Regions from separate parts of the Nostoc edaphicum CCNP1411 genome, predicted to be linked through region 4. Evidence: riboswitches for the same ligand, from Rfam matches in the RefSeq annotation. Region 4 holds a riboswitch; each other region holds the start of a gene.
What was found. A riboswitch is a leader RNA that binds a small molecule or an ion and turns the genes downstream of it on or off. The one in region 4 is predicted to bind cobalamin.
Positions count from the first base shown of each region.

Region 1: it holds a riboswitch for cobalamin, as region 4 does, so the genes downstream of both, HUN01_RS05965 (DUF1636 domain-containing protein) here and HUN01_RS01515 (TonB-dependent receptor plug domain-containing protein) in region 4, are expected to answer to the same signal.
Region 2: it holds a riboswitch for cobalamin, as region 4 does, so the genes downstream of both, HUN01_RS03015 (TonB-dependent receptor plug domain-containing protein) here and HUN01_RS01515 (TonB-dependent receptor plug domain-containing protein) in region 4, are expected to answer to the same signal.
Region 3: it holds a riboswitch for cobalamin, as region 4 does, so the genes downstream of both, HUN01_RS04495 (energy-coupling factor ABC transporter permease) here and HUN01_RS01515 (TonB-dependent receptor plug domain-containing protein) in region 4, are expected to answer to the same signal.

Region 1 is NZ_CP054698.1:758,411-762,609, reverse strand. It holds gene HUN01_RS05980 (inositol monophosphatase family protein) at 1-539, opposite strand, end outside; gene HUN01_RS05975 (PEP-CTERM sorting domain-containing protein) at 925-1,413, opposite strand; gene HUN01_RS05970 (cobalt-precorrin-6A reductase) at 1,547-2,284, opposite strand; gene HUN01_RS05965 (DUF1636 domain-containing protein) at 2,460-2,891, opposite strand; cobalamin riboswitch at 2,914-3,071, opposite strand; gene cobA (uroporphyrinogen-III C-methyltransferase) at 3,346-4,125, opposite strand; gene HUN01_RS05955 (sirohydrochlorin chelatase) at 4,122-4,199, opposite strand, start outside.
Region 2 is NZ_CP054698.1:50,497-54,695, reverse strand. It holds partial or broken gene HUN01_RS03020 (IS630 family transposase) at 1-391, opposite strand, end outside; gene HUN01_RS03015 (TonB-dependent receptor plug domain-containing protein) at 484-2,460, opposite strand; cobalamin riboswitch at 2,949-3,098, opposite strand; gene HUN01_RS03010 (hypothetical protein) at 3,533-3,988, opposite strand.
Region 3 is NZ_CP054698.1:413,388-417,586, reverse strand. It holds gene cbiQ (cobalt ECF transporter T component CbiQ) at 1-156, opposite strand, end outside; gene HUN01_RS04500 (energy-coupling factor ABC transporter substrate-binding protein) at 153-455, opposite strand; gene HUN01_RS04495 (energy-coupling factor ABC transporter permease) at 442-1,218, opposite strand; cobalamin riboswitch at 1,246-1,385, opposite strand; gene HUN01_RS04490 (hybrid sensor histidine kinase/response regulator) at 1,686-2,765, opposite strand; gene HUN01_RS04485 (PAS domain S-box protein) at 2,778-4,199, opposite strand, start outside.
Region 4 is NZ_CP054697.1:6,443-10,641, forward strand. It holds gene HUN01_RS01505 (methyltransferase domain-containing protein) at 1-259, shown strand, start outside; gene HUN01_RS01510 (hypothetical protein) at 266-721, shown strand; cobalamin riboswitch at 1,006-1,155, shown strand; gene HUN01_RS01515 (TonB-dependent receptor plug domain-containing protein) at 1,464-3,608, shown strand; gene HUN01_RS01520 ((2Fe-2S) ferredoxin domain-containing protein) at 3,644-4,199, shown strand, end outside.

The DNA of each region.
Region 1 (4,199 bases), on a different replicon from region 4:
CATCCCAACAAAATAGAAGGTTTGGCGGATGTTATATGTAACGGGGCACAGGCTTCTAAGTTCATCTCCAGCGTCCCTTTAAAAGCACCTTCGCCTCGAAGGGCGTAAAAATAAATGTTTTGGGCAGGAGAAATGGCAATTACTGCTTCAAAGTCATCCGAATTTAAAATACTGAGAATAATTTGATAATTAGAATGTCCATCCATATAAAACTTCGTGCCATCAATCGGGTCAAGCGTGACTAAGTAATCACCTTCTGAACCGAGTTCGATAGCGCGAAAATATTTGGTGTTGTTAGAACTTTCATATTCTTCGCCATAAAAGCGAATATCTGGGAAAGTGCCCAGCAATACTACTTCTACCAGGTTTTGAATAGCCACATCCGCATCAGTAAGTGCAGCAGCAAAAAAGTTTTTTGCTTGTTCTTTGGCGGGAAGTGCAGCAATTTTTGGTTGAAGAAAATTGGCATAGGCTGCTGCTACTTTGAGATGGGGGAGTAAAGTCTCCAAAATTAATCGAGTAGTTGGTTTTGTGGACATTGCAGCAAACTCCTTTCAGAAATAATCTACCGTTGACAGGGCGATAGAATTCTATATCTAGACAAAATTACGGTATCATGTGGATGTAATGATACCACCGTTGCTATATTACTTTAATCTGTTTGTCTCAAAGAAACTATAGAGAGAATCGCAATTTTTATCGTAAAATTAAGGCTTTAAGACCGAATGTCAACACCTAGCTAAAGTTTCAGTCAGGCTTTAAATTCCCATCTGAAAATCTCTTCTCTACAAGATCCTATGCGTAGCTTGCTTCCCTGTAAGGGTAGGATTTTGAATTGTTATTGATGGTTTTAGGAAACTTTTTCGAGCTTTTTCTGAGTGAATTTGGATAGCTTGTTACGCGTAAGCTAAAAATAGAAGTGGGTTAAGGGATGGTGATTATGGTCGCAGAAAAACTAATGGGTAATTCACTATCTTCTAATCCTAAATTTTTCAAACCTGGTTTAGTTGGCGCAGAAAACATCTCTAGATAACCTGGTTTGGACAAAAAACTAGCGAAAAATGGACTAGAATAACTTCCTTCCGAAGTGGAATATGCAAAACCCTTACCCGTTAACTGCTGAGTATTAAGACTAATTAAATCATCAACATCAAAAGGTTCGTTTCCTGGCATTGGAGTCCCAGGCGCTTGCAAACCAGTAATTATTTCACCATTTCGTGTACCAGTAATTCCAGTAATCAGGTAAAAACCTAAATTGTTAGGGGTGTCATTAGTGGTGAAAGTACCGTTTGCCGCTATGCCAGTACCAGAATAACTCCAGTTCCAACTTAAAGCAGAGGCGGCTGGCATTGTCCCGAAAACTAATCCAAAAGTGGTGGCGAGGACTATGGCATATAGAGCTAGATTTTTCATGGAAGTCGTTAGTGCGATCGCGGATTTTGTAGAAGGTTCCCGTGTATTATACGGAAATTAAGTAAAGATAGTATTATCAATCTTGCCTATTTACCCACTCAGCACTCAGCACTTGGAACTCAGCACTCTTCATTTAGCAGCGATCAAATAACCACGTTAAAGCAGCATCAACATTACTAACCTGTTCTCCTGGCGGGATAGGTGGACGATTTACCATAACAACCTTTACACCCAGTTCTCGCGCTGCAATAATCTTGGCCTTTGTTGCATCGCCACCGCTATTTTTGCTCACGATGGTATCAATCTTGTTATTAATCAGGATTTGTCTTTCATTATTGAGAGTAAATGGCCCGCGATCGCACAATACCATTCCCGGTGGTACTAAAGCTTCATCGCCAGGAGGGTCAATCATCCGCATTAGAAACCAAATTTTCTCTAGATAAGCAAAGGCAGCGAGTTCTTGCCTACCCACTGTCAAAAATACCCGCTGTGCCTGGTTTTGCAGTGCTGTTGCTGCGGCTTCAACGCGATCAACTTCAATCCAGCGATCGCCACTTTCTTTTTCCCAAGGCGGACGAATTAACATCAGACGGGGGACTCCAACTTCCGTTGCGGCATCTGCTGCATTAAAGGAAATCTGAGTCGCAAAGGGATGGGTTGCATCAATTAATAAGTCGATTTGCATGATTCGCAGATAGCTAGCCAACCCCGCCACCCCACCGAAACCTCCAACCCGTAAATCCCCCAACGGTATTGACGGTTCACGGGTGCGGCCAGCTAGAGATGTGATTGCTTCTAACCCTTGGATAGTCGCAACCTTGGCAGCTAGTTCTGCCGCATCTCCCGTCCCACCTAGAATCAAAACGCGCATCATTAAAAAGGAGTCAGAATTCAGAATTCAGGATTCAGAATACTCTACCCATAAACGGATAGGTTCAAGGAAGAATATTTGAATTTATTTTTGCCCACGGTGAAAGAGGTTTTAATCTATACTCAAACTCTCGCGGATTTGCTTTGCTTAACTCTATCCGCCACTCGTACAGAATTCATACTGAATTCTGTTTTGATAAAGGGGGAATTTTTGCCAAAATACCTTTTTTTAGTGCTTCTGGACGCTCTGACCAAGGCAGTAAACCGTCTGCTTTAGCATAGTATTGACTAGCACATTGCAGCACCGCAGAAGCACTACCATCAACTGCTAAGTCACCAAATAAATATGTTAATTTCCCTTTGGCAGCAAAGGCGACTACACAAGAACGATTACAAGCACTCATGCATTCAACTTCCTGAATCGGAAATTCATCTCGTAAGTCCCAATCTTGGGCAAGCTGCTGAAGTTGGTGTAAAAGTTTTTCACCACCACTTTCGCCTAAGCGTTTTCCATTTTGCCAAACACTGGCACAGGTTTTACAAACAAATAAAGTATGATTAGCAACACCCAAAGGATTGGTTGGGGAAATATTTACAGTCGTAGTCATCTGTACCTCGCAGATATGTGAAACTGATAAATCTATTTCGGCGGGCATCCTGACTCACTCAATTTGGTTCCTTAATCTCAAATTAGTTCACAGTTGCGGGACAGCGCCGGATTTGCACCGAACTTTCCCCGTTACCTCTGGTAGCTGACTCCCACCAGAACCGAATAACCTTATCGATCATACACTAGTGGTCTATCGCATTAGTTACGAGGAATGAATAAGTTCGTAGTAAGGACTTTAGTCCTGGATTTTTAAGCACTGAAGTGCTTACTACAAACTCATGATATTTAATGCGATAAATCACTAGTACAACACGGCGGAAATAAACCAATCATTCCAAATCAACGAAACCCTTATGCTGTATTCATTTTTAATTTTTAATTTTTAATTTTTAATTCCGCCTTGCGGTACTAGGGTTATCGGAGAATACGAAACGACAAGCTTTGCGCCAACATCAAACTGGACGACAACCAGACAAAATACTGTGCATATTCACTACTTGTCCAATAACTGCGATCGCAGGCGCACCAAATCCAGTTTGCTCTACCTGCTCTACAATTGTCTCCAAAGTACCAATCAATTCTTCTTGTTCGGGGCGCGTACCCCAGCGCACCAAAGCAATGGGCGTTTCTAAATTCAACCCAGCTAAACTTAATTGTTCGACAATATAAGGCAGATTGTGAATTCCCATATAAATTACAATGGTTTCGGAACCGTGAGCGATCGCACTCCAATTCACTATCGGTCTATACTTACCTGCTGCTTCATGACCAGTTACAAATATCACTGACGAACTATACAGTCTATGCGTCAAAGGTATACCTGCATAAGCTGCTGCTGCAATTCCCGATGTGATACCGGGCACTACTTCCGTTGATATTCCAGCTTTGACTAATTCTGCCATCTCTTCACCACCGCGACCAAAAATAAACGGATCGCCACCTTTTAGCCGTACTACAATTGCATGATCCTGCGCTTTCTCAATCAGCAATTGAGTTGTTTCTTCCTGGAACAGCGAATGTTTTCCCCTCCGCTTACCAGCATTAATTTGCTCGGCTTGGGGATTAATCATTGCCAGAATTGCCGGACTCACTAAGGCATCATAGATAACGACATCTGCACATTCCAACAAACCTTTGGCCTTCAGGGTAATTAAACCTGGATCACCTGGCCCCGCACCTACTAAATAAACCTTTCCCAAATAATTGTTCTCCTGTTTCTCTGTGCGGTTCATTTATCTGTTAAATCCCAAATTAGCTCGGCTAATTCTGCACTTGCTCCCAAGGGCTGCGCCAATTGGAAATTCAC
Region 2 (4,199 bases), on a different replicon from region 4:
AAGAAGTAGTTTTCTTCCAACTAATTCCTGCCGCATCAAATAAGTCATAATAGCTCCGCTTTGACTCATAAGTTACATCATATTCAAAAGCCAATTTATATTCGAGTTCACCAAGTTCCCAACATTCTTTTGTTTGCAACCAACTTAAAACTTCTTCTCGTTGTTGAGCAGTTAAGTAACTTTTTTTTCCCTTGTGGTTCAGGCGCAGTCCCGAAATTCCATCTTCCTCATAAGCTTGCTTCCAGCTTGTTATCGAACCCAGTGACACATCTAAAATTGTTTGAATTTCCTCATACTTGTAGCCTTGATAAACCAATTTGACTGCCAACGCTTTCCTCACCTCACGCGCATCTGGGCGATCATCTATAAATTCTTGTAGTTCTGCGATCGCGGCTTGTAGATGCTGGTTTATCATTGTTAGCTATTAGACAAATATTCTGTCCGTATTATCTCGTAGTTTTTTTCAGAAATCAAATATGATTCCTATATCAGTATCAAACTATCACTTAAAGGGACGCGCATTTTGAAATCTAAAGTAGTATAACCAGACAAAAACTCTGTATTATCGTTATTCGTTGGATACCCATTCAAAGAATTCATGAGCAATCCTAAATACCAACCTTGAGGATTTTCATAAGAAACACCCAAATTTAATTTATCCGCACCTGCAAAACGCAACTCTTTATCAACTTCCGCCGGATTAGAACTTTCTAAAATCCGTGGATCATTAGCTGTATAATTAGCAAAAGCATAGAAATTTTTCGCTATCTGTAAGTTTAAAGAAGCTTCAATTCCTGTAGTTCTAACCAGTCCGATATTTTCCAAAGTACCTGTATTGCCATTCACGGGTGGTGTCAACCGCTTAAAGGCAATTGTATCGGATACTGTGTTACTAAAGAACGTCAAACGTAATAAGCCTATATTACCTAACTTTTGGTCAATGCCAATATCAAAACTATCACCCTTTTCTGGTTTAAGTTCAGGATTACCAATATTAGTAGGATTATTGTTAAATAAATTGGCAATGGTTGGCGCTCGAAAGTTTCTGATGTAGTTTGCTCTGAGTGTTGTGGAGTCAGAGATTGCTAATTTTGTACCTACAGATGGTGATGTAAATGAGCCATTTACCAAGCTACTAAAATCTTGGCGTACTCCTAAATTGATACTGAAACTAGGAGTAAAATTATTTTCATATTTGGCGAAAATGGCTCCCTGACTAATACCGTTGTCGTAATTTTCTCTATTTACATTAGTGCCATAATTAAAGGTAGTATTACGCACATTTGCATTCCGGTAATCAAAGCCATAAACTAAAATCTGATTTTTGGTAAGATTCCAACTATGTGTGGTTTGAATACCGTAAGAAACTTGGTTAGAATCAAACCGATTTTGAGATGAAAGTGCACCACTACGGTTATCAAAACGAGTATTGAGAAAATCAGTATAAACTCTGGCTGTTAAAAGTGAATCATTCCCATTCCCTAATTTGGAATTCCAGGTTAAATCAGTGAGAACTTGGTCTGTGTATTTGCGATTATTGTCGGTGAGAGAATTGAAAAAACCTTGCCCAAATTGGGGTTCAGGAATTGCTACTCCTCCTGGTACTCCCTGTTCTTTGCTTAAGTATAGGCTTGAGAGACTTAAGGTATTGCGTGTTCCTAAATCTGCCTCTAGTTTGACATTGAAGTTGTTAAATAGAGCATCATTATTTGTTCTAGTTCCTGTAAAATTGGCTTCAGGAATTGTAAAAGGATAATTATTTTCTGCTTGGGTACGGTTGTAACCTACAACCCAAGAAATTGCACCTGCTTTCCCACTATTTTGAATACTTTGTTGGTTTAGTCCATAAGCACCAATATTAACTTTGGCTTCTGTTGTAATTTTCTCTGTGGGACGACGAGTGACAATATTAATTACCCCTCCTATCGCATCAGAACCATAAAGTGTTGAACCTCCTCCTGGTAACACTTCAACTCTTTCAATATTATTGGTGGTAAATTCTGAAAGGTCAAAACCACCGCCACCAAGATTATTAATCGGTCTACCATCAAGCAATATTAATACTTGACCGGTGTTAGAACCGCGAATAAATTGACCACTTTGGGCATTAACTTCTGTGCCAACTGTACCATCACCCAAGACACCAGGAAGAAATCGCAGTGCTTCTTTGACAGTTCTTGCACCTTGCGCTTCCATTTCTTCACCTGTAATCACGTAAACTGGACGGGTGGAATCTTTCACTGTCCCCTCGCGGCGAAAAGGTGAAAATACAGGTTCATTCAATAGCTTGTCGATGACTGTTAATTCAATATCGGGTTCTGTTTCTGTTGTGGAGGCTGGAGTATTTTCAGGTGTTACTTGTGCAACTGGTTGTAAGTCTCTTGCAGAACCTTCATACTTAGGAAACTCAGATATTTGTGCAACTTGATTAGCAATTGCTACATTTCCTCCACCGACCATCCCATAAATTGCGGTAAAAACGAAGATTTTTGAGAAAAATTCACAATAAGTAACTATGCGGGAAGTGGACATGAAACTCCTCGTTTTCAGTAAATGCAGGTATTTATTTGTGCTGTTGAATTTCTAAGATTTAGGGTTTAACTAGTACAGTACGGCGGAAATAAACCACCCATTCCCAATCAACAAAACCCTTACGCTGTCTTCATTTTTAATTTTTAATTTTTAATTTTTAATTCCGCCTTGCGGTACTAGCTTGCTACAATGCATTGCCATAGCTAAATCATGGTGGATACTATTTTGATAGCAAAAAGACTTTGTGGTATTCCTTATGGATACCCAAATTCCTATAAGACAACCAAAAATTAAGTGTCGTTACTAACAGCGAAGCGAATTAGTAAAACTTGCAGAGGGTACCGTCTTAAAACAGTATCTGTACCCATGAAATTTATTAATCAAATGTATCATCTGTGCCTCGCAGATAAATGTTTTGTGTCTAGAGTGAGTCGGCGGGCATTCTGACTAAGAGACACGTTATATTCGTCTCATTACAGCTGCGGGACAGCGCCGGATTTACACCGAACTTTCCCCCTTGCGCCTGATGGCTGCTCCCCATCAGAACCGACAGTTATGTGTCACATTACCATAATTACTGTCTATATGTAAATTCAGTCGATAATAATTTTAATTCTCCATATTACTTACTGGATATATAGGACTAGTATTTGATTTATGAAAAAATCTAAGTATATGTAGGGTGTGTTACGGCTTCCGTAACGCACCAAAATCTTCGGATGGTGCGTTAGCCTACGGCATAACACACCCTACTCAAATATTTTCAGAAATCAAATATGATTCCTATAGAATTATATTTGTGCTAGAGTTAACACTCATAAAATAAATACCATAACTATCAGGATAAGGTAATTTTTTCACACTCTAGATTTAATTTTGTCCAGAGTATTACAGTCATAAGAGGTAGTACAAGGCTTTAATTTTGCTATTAAAGCTCTATACATAGCAATGGGGAAAAAGCGGTAAAACTAGAAAGCTTGTTTTTGCTTTTGGATGAGTCTCATTGTGTTTTTGCTCCTGTTAAAAGGGTGTGCGGAAGTTGGAATTTTGCCCATTCTTTGCGTACAGTGTGGTAACATTGCGGTGGTGTAATTGGTAAATTAGTTAAATAGAAAAACCCAGCCTGATTACCGTATTCCAACAAAAATACAATATCTTTTTGGGGATTATACTTATCTACAGCTTCAAGAATATGAGCATTCATGAAGTGTCTTTGCAACAGTACGGTATCTGGTGCTGTTAACCAAGCATTTAAGAAAGCTGCGAGATTTTTACGCGGGATAAAATGCGCTTTAAATGTTTCACCAGCCATACTTAAATGCGGAGAATTGGTACTGCAAATTACGACACCACGTTCTCCTCCTAAATAACCGATCCAAGCGTTGTAAGCAATTGCTAATATATTGGTGGCGATAAAAGCTTGTTGCCAATCTTGGGTGTTTATTTCTGTGGTCATTTTCAATTAAACTCCTTTAGATAACTGCCAAAGTTGAACGGAATAACACAGATGGTTTTCAAAAATAGTATGCGCTGCTAACCCCTCGACAACCGACCTTTCCAGCCAACGCTTAAATGCCCAACGACCGAGTGTGTATAATGGTGGGAATGCGTTCGGCGTTTCGCCGTAGAGCTTTGCTATCACCACAACATCAGCAATATATTTATCT
Region 3 (4,199 bases), on a different replicon from region 4:
TGTCCAAATACCCATCCAAAGTGCCATCAATATTTGCACTAGCGGATGGCTAGCCAGGGAAATAGCCAGAGTAGTAAATGCAAAAATTAGTTTATGCTCTGGTGGCAATCTTCGCAATCGATTGGTATAAGCTAAAGTGTCTAGTTGTAGGCTCATTCTTTAGGTTTTTGTTGTTGGGAACGTCCTTTATACAATCCAATTGCATAACCAACTACTCCCGCACCCAAAGCCGCTTGCGAAGCAAATAATAAGCTTTCTATTTCCCCACTAGCTGGTTCAAAAAATGATTTAAACCAGGGTTTATATTCGGGTTGTATTTCATTAATAGCCTCTTCTGCTTTGCCATCAGCACCGGAAAACTCCCCACCTCGCACAAATATTAGCGGTGCAACTGCTAAAGCGATAACTCCTAATACCAACAGCCAGTTACTCAACCCTTTTTTAGATTGACTCATTGCCACTTCCTCGCTTGATTAATTTCAACAATTCTAATTCTTGAGGATTATAAGATTGCAGCCAGTTCCACACCAACACAGTTAGTAATCCTTCACTAATTGCTAAGGGAACTTGAGTAATGGCAAAAATTCCGGCGAACTTGGTAAATGAAGCGATAAACCCACCAACAGGTGCGGGGAAAGCTAGGGCGAGTTGGATGGAAGTGATAATGTAGGTGAGTAAATCTGCGATCGCAGCTGCTAAAAATATGGCGATTTGTTGTTTACCACCTAACTTTATTGTCAGATTATATATCCAGTAAGCTAGGAAAGGGCCAGCGATCGCCATCGAAAAAGCATTTGCCCCCAACGTCGTCAAGCCGCCATGCGCCAGTAACAAAGCTTGAAACAACAATACTAAGCTACCCAAAACCGACATAGTAAGGGGGCCAAACAGCACCGCACCTAACCCTGTCCCTGTTGGGTGAGAACAGCTACCTGTGACAGAAGGGATTTTCAAAGCTGACAGCACAAAAGTAAAAGCACCAGCCAAGCCCAGGAGTAGTTTCAATTCCGGGTTAGCTTGGGTAATGCGAGTCAGACTACGCAATCCTAATAGAAAAAATGGTAATGCCACAATCCACCAAAAAATTGCCCACTGCACTGGCAAAAAACCTTCCATGATGTGCATGGCGTAGGCGGGTTTGGGTAAACCAATGACTAGATAAAAACTGATAACTCCCATCAGGGTTAGACTGACTAACGCCTGTTTTTTTCTTTTCATGAATCTGTACCTCGCAGATTTATGTAAACGAATTGATTCTAACCGGCGGGCATCCTGACTCACCTAATTTTGGTTCACAGTTGCGGGACAGCGCCGGATTTACACCGGACTTTCCCCCTTGCGTCCGATGGCTGCTTCCCATCAGAACCGATTTGAGTAACTATATCACCATTACGAGTCGTGATGCGTAAAGCCCCCGTGTTTCTAACCGGGGGATATAAGCGAATGTGCCAAATTTATTTGGCTGGGACTTTTACAAAGCGTAGTTTATTAAAACAGTTTAGAGGTCATTTCTAATTAGAGGATGTTTTAAAAGTTTTGGGCGAATATAATTCGCTACCACACAGGCTAATTCCACCTACGTGGACTAGCAGAAAATCGAGTTTTATAACCCGCGTAGGCGGGTTTTGTATGTGTAGCCGCGACTTCTAGTCGCAGAGGCAAGTATTAATTTAGACTAAAGTGAATTATTTATTTTTGAATAATACAGTAAAAATACTACCATTTGGATGATTATCTTCGATGGTAATTGTACCGGAATGTGCCTCGATCGCCATTTTGCAGAAAGCCAATCCTAAACCAATTTGCGAAATTTCTGGCATCATAGTTCCAATTTCATACTTCTCGAAAATGATTTGCCGTAAGTCTTGACGAACTCCCGAACCGGAATCAGCGACTTGCACTTTAGCACCACCTGCTGCCAAATACTCTCCTCGGAGGATGACTTGAGAATTGAAGGGGGAGAACTTAATGGCATTGGAGAGCAAATTATCCAGCACTCGACGAAAGATCACTGCATCTACTACAACAATGCCACCAGGTTCGGGAAATTCACGTATCAGGGTCAGGTTTTTTTGAGTAGCGATCGCCTCAATATCTTCTACAACTGATATACATAGCGCACAAAGATCCACTTCTGTGTAGTTGAGAACCATTTTGCCAGATTCCAGCTTTGCCATAATCAGCAAACTATCAATTAACGATTGTAGTTGTTGTCCAGCAAGTAAAATTTGATCGACTTTTCCTTGTTGTTGTTTCGGTGACAAACCTGCCAACCGAAGAATCTCTGCTCCTAAGATAATAGTGGTAAGTGGATTTCGCAGATCGTGCACAATCATATTTACCATGTCTTCTCGCATCTTGAGCAATACTTGCATACTGTCGTACTGCTGCTTAATCCGCAACATGGAATTAACTCTGGCTCGTAATTCCACACCGTTGACGGGTTTACTAATGAAGTCATCTGCACCCGTCGCCAGACATCGAGCCAAATCTTCTTTCTCAGTTAATGCTGTCACCATAATAATCGGCACTGCTTGCCATTGTGGATCGGCTTTGATGCGCCGGCAGACTTCCATCCCATCAAGATCGGGCATCATCACATCTAATAAAATCAGATCGGGCTGAAAACTATCGAGGCGATTTAGAGCTTGTTGACCACTAGGAGCGTAGTAAAGCTGGTAGTTTTCACCATCCAGTAAGGTTTCAACAACGTCAAAGTTATCGGGTTGATCGTCGATCACTAAAATAGAGGTTTGAATATCCATCGAAAATTTCCGTTACCTGCTTAAGAGTTGTTGAATTGTGCTTACAAGCTGTTTAAGTTTTACGGGTTTGGTCAAATATTCGTTAGCTCCAGCGGCTAAACAAGTTTCGCGATCGCCAGGCATGGCTAAGGCCGTTAGTGCAATGATCGGAATATGCACAAATTGCTGATCGTTACGGATACGCCGCATTGCTTCCAAGCCATCCATTCCCGGCATTTGAATGTCCATTACAATTAAGTCGGGGCGTTGAACTCTAACAAGGTCAATAGCTTGCTGTCCATTGTTTGCCAGAATCAGATGATATCCTCGACCTTCAAGATAGCCGGACATAGTATCAATATTTGCTTGATTATCTTCTGCCAGCAAAATCAAAGGAGTGTCTAGAACTGCTTCTGGTACGCCAATTAGATTTGGTGGGTTAGAAAGGGCAGAATGTTGTAGTTTATCTATAGTTGTTTGAAGTTGAGTGCGGGTAATGGGTTTGACCAGATATTCAAACGCTCCCTGAGCTAGTCCTTTGCTACGCTCATCCACAACTGAAATGATGATCGCTGGAATATATTTGGTTTTTGGGTTGGTCTTGAGTTGATTGAGCACCTCCCAACCGGATAGGTTCGGTAGTTGCAAATCCAGAATAATCAAAGCAGGTTGAACGCGCAGCACTTCTTCTACGGCTCCTTCACCTTTGGGATAGATGATGGGTTGCATTCCCATTTCGCTGAAGTAGCGAGTAATTTGGTCAGCCGCCGCAACAGAATCTTCTATAATTAAAACTTGAGCATTCTCAGCAGGTAAGTGATAGCTGGGCAATAAAGTAGTTACCTGTGTTGTTGACATATTGTCGCTAGCATGGTAGGGAATGTAGACGGTAAAACAACTTCCCTCTCCAACTTCACTCCTAACTAAGACCGTTCCTCCATGTAGGGCTACAATCTTTTGTACTAGTGCCAAACCTAGACCAGTGCCACTGTATTGACGGTTAAGGCTACTGTCAAGCTGGATAAAAGGCTGAAACAGCTTGCCAATTTCTCCAGCGGCGATACCGATGCCGGTGTCAATGATATGGAAGCAGAGGTTTGGGGAGGATGAGGGGGACAAGGGAGATGAGGCAGAGGGGCAGGGGGAAGGGTGCAGAGGAGAGGAATTTTCCCCCTGCTTCCCCTGCCTCCCCTGCTCCCCCTGCCTCTCTTCCCCTGTGCCCCCCTCCCCTTCCAGCCGGACTTCTAGCGTTACAGATCCGCCGTCTGGTGTGAACTTGACAGCGTTACTCAGCAGGTTAATCAGTACTTGACGCAGGCGGCGATCGTCTACTTGGATGCTGTCAATATGCTCAGAAATATGAGTAATAAGATGAATATTCTTTTTCAAAGCCATCTGTTTAACAAAGGCAATACTGGTATCACAGAGGCTCCTGACAGAAACATCACTCAATTG
Region 4 (4,199 bases):
CAAGACTGAAGACATTTCAACCCATATTGCGCCAACGATTGACTTGTGTGTTGATAATTTTCGTATTTTTGGGCTGACTACAGTTAAATATATTGCTGATGTTGTAGCGATCGCCGTCCCACCATTATACACACTCGGTCGTTGGGCATTTAAGCGTTGGTTGGAAAAGCCAATTGCTGAGGGGTTAGCAGCACGCACTATTTTTGAAAACCATCTGTGTTATTCCGTTCAACTTTGGCAGTTATCTAAAGGAGTTTAATTGAAAATGACCACAGAAATAAACACCCAAGATTGGCAACAAACTTTTATCGCCACCAATATATTAGCAATTGGTTACAACGCTTGGGTTGGCTATTTAGGAGGAGAACGTGGTGTTGTAATTTGCAGCACTAATTCTCCGCATTTAAGTATTGCTGGTGAAACATTTAAAGCGCATTTTATCCCGCGTAAAAATCTCGCAGCTTTCTTAAATGCTTGGTTAACAGCACCAGATACCGTACTGTTGCAAAGACACTTCATGAATGCTCATATTCTCGAAGCTGTAGATAAATATAATCCCCAAAAAGATGTTATTTTTTTGTTGGAATACGGTTATCAAGCTGCTTTTTTCTATTTAACAAAATTACCAATTACACCACCCCAATGTTACCAAACTATATGCAAACAATGGGCAGAATTCCAACCTCACCACTCTCTCTCAATAGGAGCAAAAACACAATGAAACTCATCCAAAAGCAAAAACAAGCTTTCTAGTTTTACCGCTTTTTCCCAATTGCTATGTATAGAGCTTTAATAGCAAAATTAAAGTCTTACACTACTTCTTAGGAATGTAAGACTCTGGACAAAATTAAATCTAGAGTGTGCGAAAAGTCCCCTATCCTGATAATTAGGGAATTTATTTTATGAGTGTTAACTGTAGCACAAGTATAATTATATATTCAGTAAGTAATATGGGGAATCAAAATTATTATCCACTGAATTTACATATAGACAGTAACTATGGTAATGTGACACATGACTGTCGGTTCTGATGGTGAGCAGCCATCAGGCGCAAGGGGGAAAGTTCGGTGTAAATCCGGCGCTGTCCCGCAGCTGTAATGAGACGAATATAACGTGTCTCTTAGTCAGAATGCCCGCCGACTCACTCTAGACACAAAACATTTATCTGCGAGGCACAGATGATACATTTGATTAATAAATTTCATGGGTACAGATACTGTTTTAAGACAGTACCCTTTGCAAGTTTTACTAATTCGCTTCGCTGTTAGTAACGACACTCAATTTTGGGTTGTCCTATAGGGATTTGGGTATCCATAAGGAATACCACAAAGTCTTTTTGCTATCAAAATAGTACCCATCATGATTTAGGTATGGCAATGCATTGTAGCAAGCTAGTTGAAGCCTAAATCTTAAAAACTCATAGCACAAATAAATACCTGCATTTACTGAAAACGAGGAGTTTCATGTCCACTTCCCGCATAGTTACTTATTGTGAATTTTTCTCAAAAATCTTCGTTTTTACCGCAATCTATGGGATAGTCTGCGGAAGAAATGTAGCGATCGCTAATCAAGTTGCACAAATATCTGAGTTTCCTAAGTATGAAGGTTCTGCAAGAGACTTACAACCAGTTGCACAAGTAACACCTGAAAATACTCCAGCCTCCACAACAGGAACAGAACCCGATATTGAACTGACAGTCATCGACAAGCTATTGAATGAACCTGTATTTTCACCCTTTCGCCGCGAAGGGACAGTGAAAGATTCCACCCGTCCCGTTTACGTAATTACGGGTGAAGAAATGGAAGCGCAAGGTGCAAGAACTGTCAAAGAAGCACTGCGATTTCTTCCTGGTATCTTGGGTGATGGTACAGTTGGCACAGAAGTTAATGCCTTAAGTGGTCAATTTATTCGCGGTTCTAATATCGGTCAAGTATTAATATTGCTTGATGGTAGACCAATTAATAATCTTGGTGGCGGTGGTTTTGACCTCTCAGAATTTACCACCAATAATATTGAAAGAGTTGAAGTGTTACCAGGAGGAGGTTCAACACTTTATGGTTCTGATGCAATAGGAGGGGTAATTAATATTGTCACTCGTCGTCCCACAGAGAAAGTTACAACAGAAGCCAAGGTGAATATTGGTGCTTATGGACTAAACCAACAAAGTATTCAAAATAGTGGGAAAGCAGGTGCGATTTCTTGGGTTGTAGGTTACAACCGTACCCAAGCAGAAAATAATTATCCTTTCACAATTCCTGAAGCCAATTTTACAGGAACTAGAACAAATAATGATGCTCTGTTTAACAACTTTAATGTCAAACTAGAGGCAGATTTAGGAACACGTAATACCTTAAGTCTCTCAACCCTATACTTAAGCAAAGAACAGGGAGTACCAGGAGGTGTAGCAATTCCTGAACCACAATTTGGGCAAGGTTTTTTCAATTCTCTCACCGACAATAATCGCAAATATACAGACCAAGTTCTCACTGATTTAACCTGGAATTCCAAATTAGGCAATGGTAATGATTCACTTTTAACAGCCAGAGTTTACACTGATTTTCTCAATACTCGTTTTGATAACCGCAGTGGCGCACTTTCATCTCAAAATCGGTTTGATTCTAACCAAGTTTCTTACGGGATTCAAACCACACACAGTTGGAATCTGACCAAAAATCAGATTTTGGTTTACGGCTTTGATTACCGGAATGCAAATGTGCGTAATACCATCTTTAATTATGGCACTAATGTCAATAGAGAAAATTACGACAACGGTATTAGTCAAGGAGCCATTTTCGCCAAATATGAAAATAATCTTACTTCTAGTTTCAGTATCAATTTAGGAGTACGCCAAGATTTCAGTAGCTTGGTAAATGGTTCATTTACATCACCATCTGTAGGTACAAAATTAGCAATATCTGACTCCACAACACTCAGAGCTAACTATATCAGAAACTTCCGAGCGCCAACCATTGCTAATTTATTTAACAATAATCCTACTAATATTGGTAATCCTGAACTTAAACCCGAAAAGGGTGATAGTTTTGATATTGGCATTGACCAAAAGTTAGGTAATATAGGCTTATTACGTTTGACCTTCTTTAGTAATACAGTGTCAGATACAATTGCCTTTAAAAGACTGACACCACCCGTAAATGGCAATACAGGTACTTTTGAAAATATCGGACTGGTTAGAACGACAGGAATTGAAGCCTCTCTAAATTTGCAGCTAGCGAAGAATATCTATGCTTTTGCTAATTATACAGCTAATGATCCACGGATTTTAGAAAGTTCTAATCCGGCGGAAGTTGATAAAGAGTTGCGTTTTGCAGGTGCGGATAAATTAAATTTGGGTGTTTCTTATGAAAATCCTCAAGGTTGGTATTTAGGATTGCTCATGAATTCTTTGAATGGGTATCCAACGAATAACGATAATACAGAGTTTTTGTCTGGTTATACTACTTTAGATTTCAAAATGCGCGTCCCTTTAAATGATAGTTTGATACTGACAAGTAGTGTAGATAATATCTTTAACCAGCGTTATCAGTTATTTCCGGGTTTTCCTGATGGGGGGAGGGTTTTTCAGGTTGGGTTGAGTTCTAGGTTTTAAGGTTAAGAGTTTTTTCACGCACAGGAGAATTGAAGATGAGTGAATTTAATTGTTTGGTTACACCAGTAAATCAAGTTGTGACTGAGGCGTTGTCTACAGGTGGGACAATTGAGTATGAATATTTTGATTGTGGAAGTGATGTTTTGTCATCGTTACTTTACACCTTATTTGAGCAGAATTGGCAACAGGTAGGGGTGGGGCATATTGTCCAAGGTAGTGTTTTGGAATTAGAATTTAATGCTGCACCAAAACTTTGTATTCTCTACGATGGATATTTGACGGTAGCGACTGAAGGTTGTCATTTACATTTGTGTATTGATACTAATTTTGGTGGGCCTCTTTGTAGAACCCCTGTAGAAGTCAGGAAGCAGCGTCAAGTTAGTCGTGCGGCTTTTTATCGTCGGTTTAATGCAGAAGGAAATCCCAGAAGTTGGGGGATTCAATTTTGGAATGGTGCAGATGAACAATTGATGACGATTTTATTACCGAATCCTTTCGTTGATGGTGAAAATTTATTACCAGAAGGTAAACCTGATTTATCAAAGTTAGCTTTGTATCAGGAATTAAGAGATATTTATGTATTGGGTATTC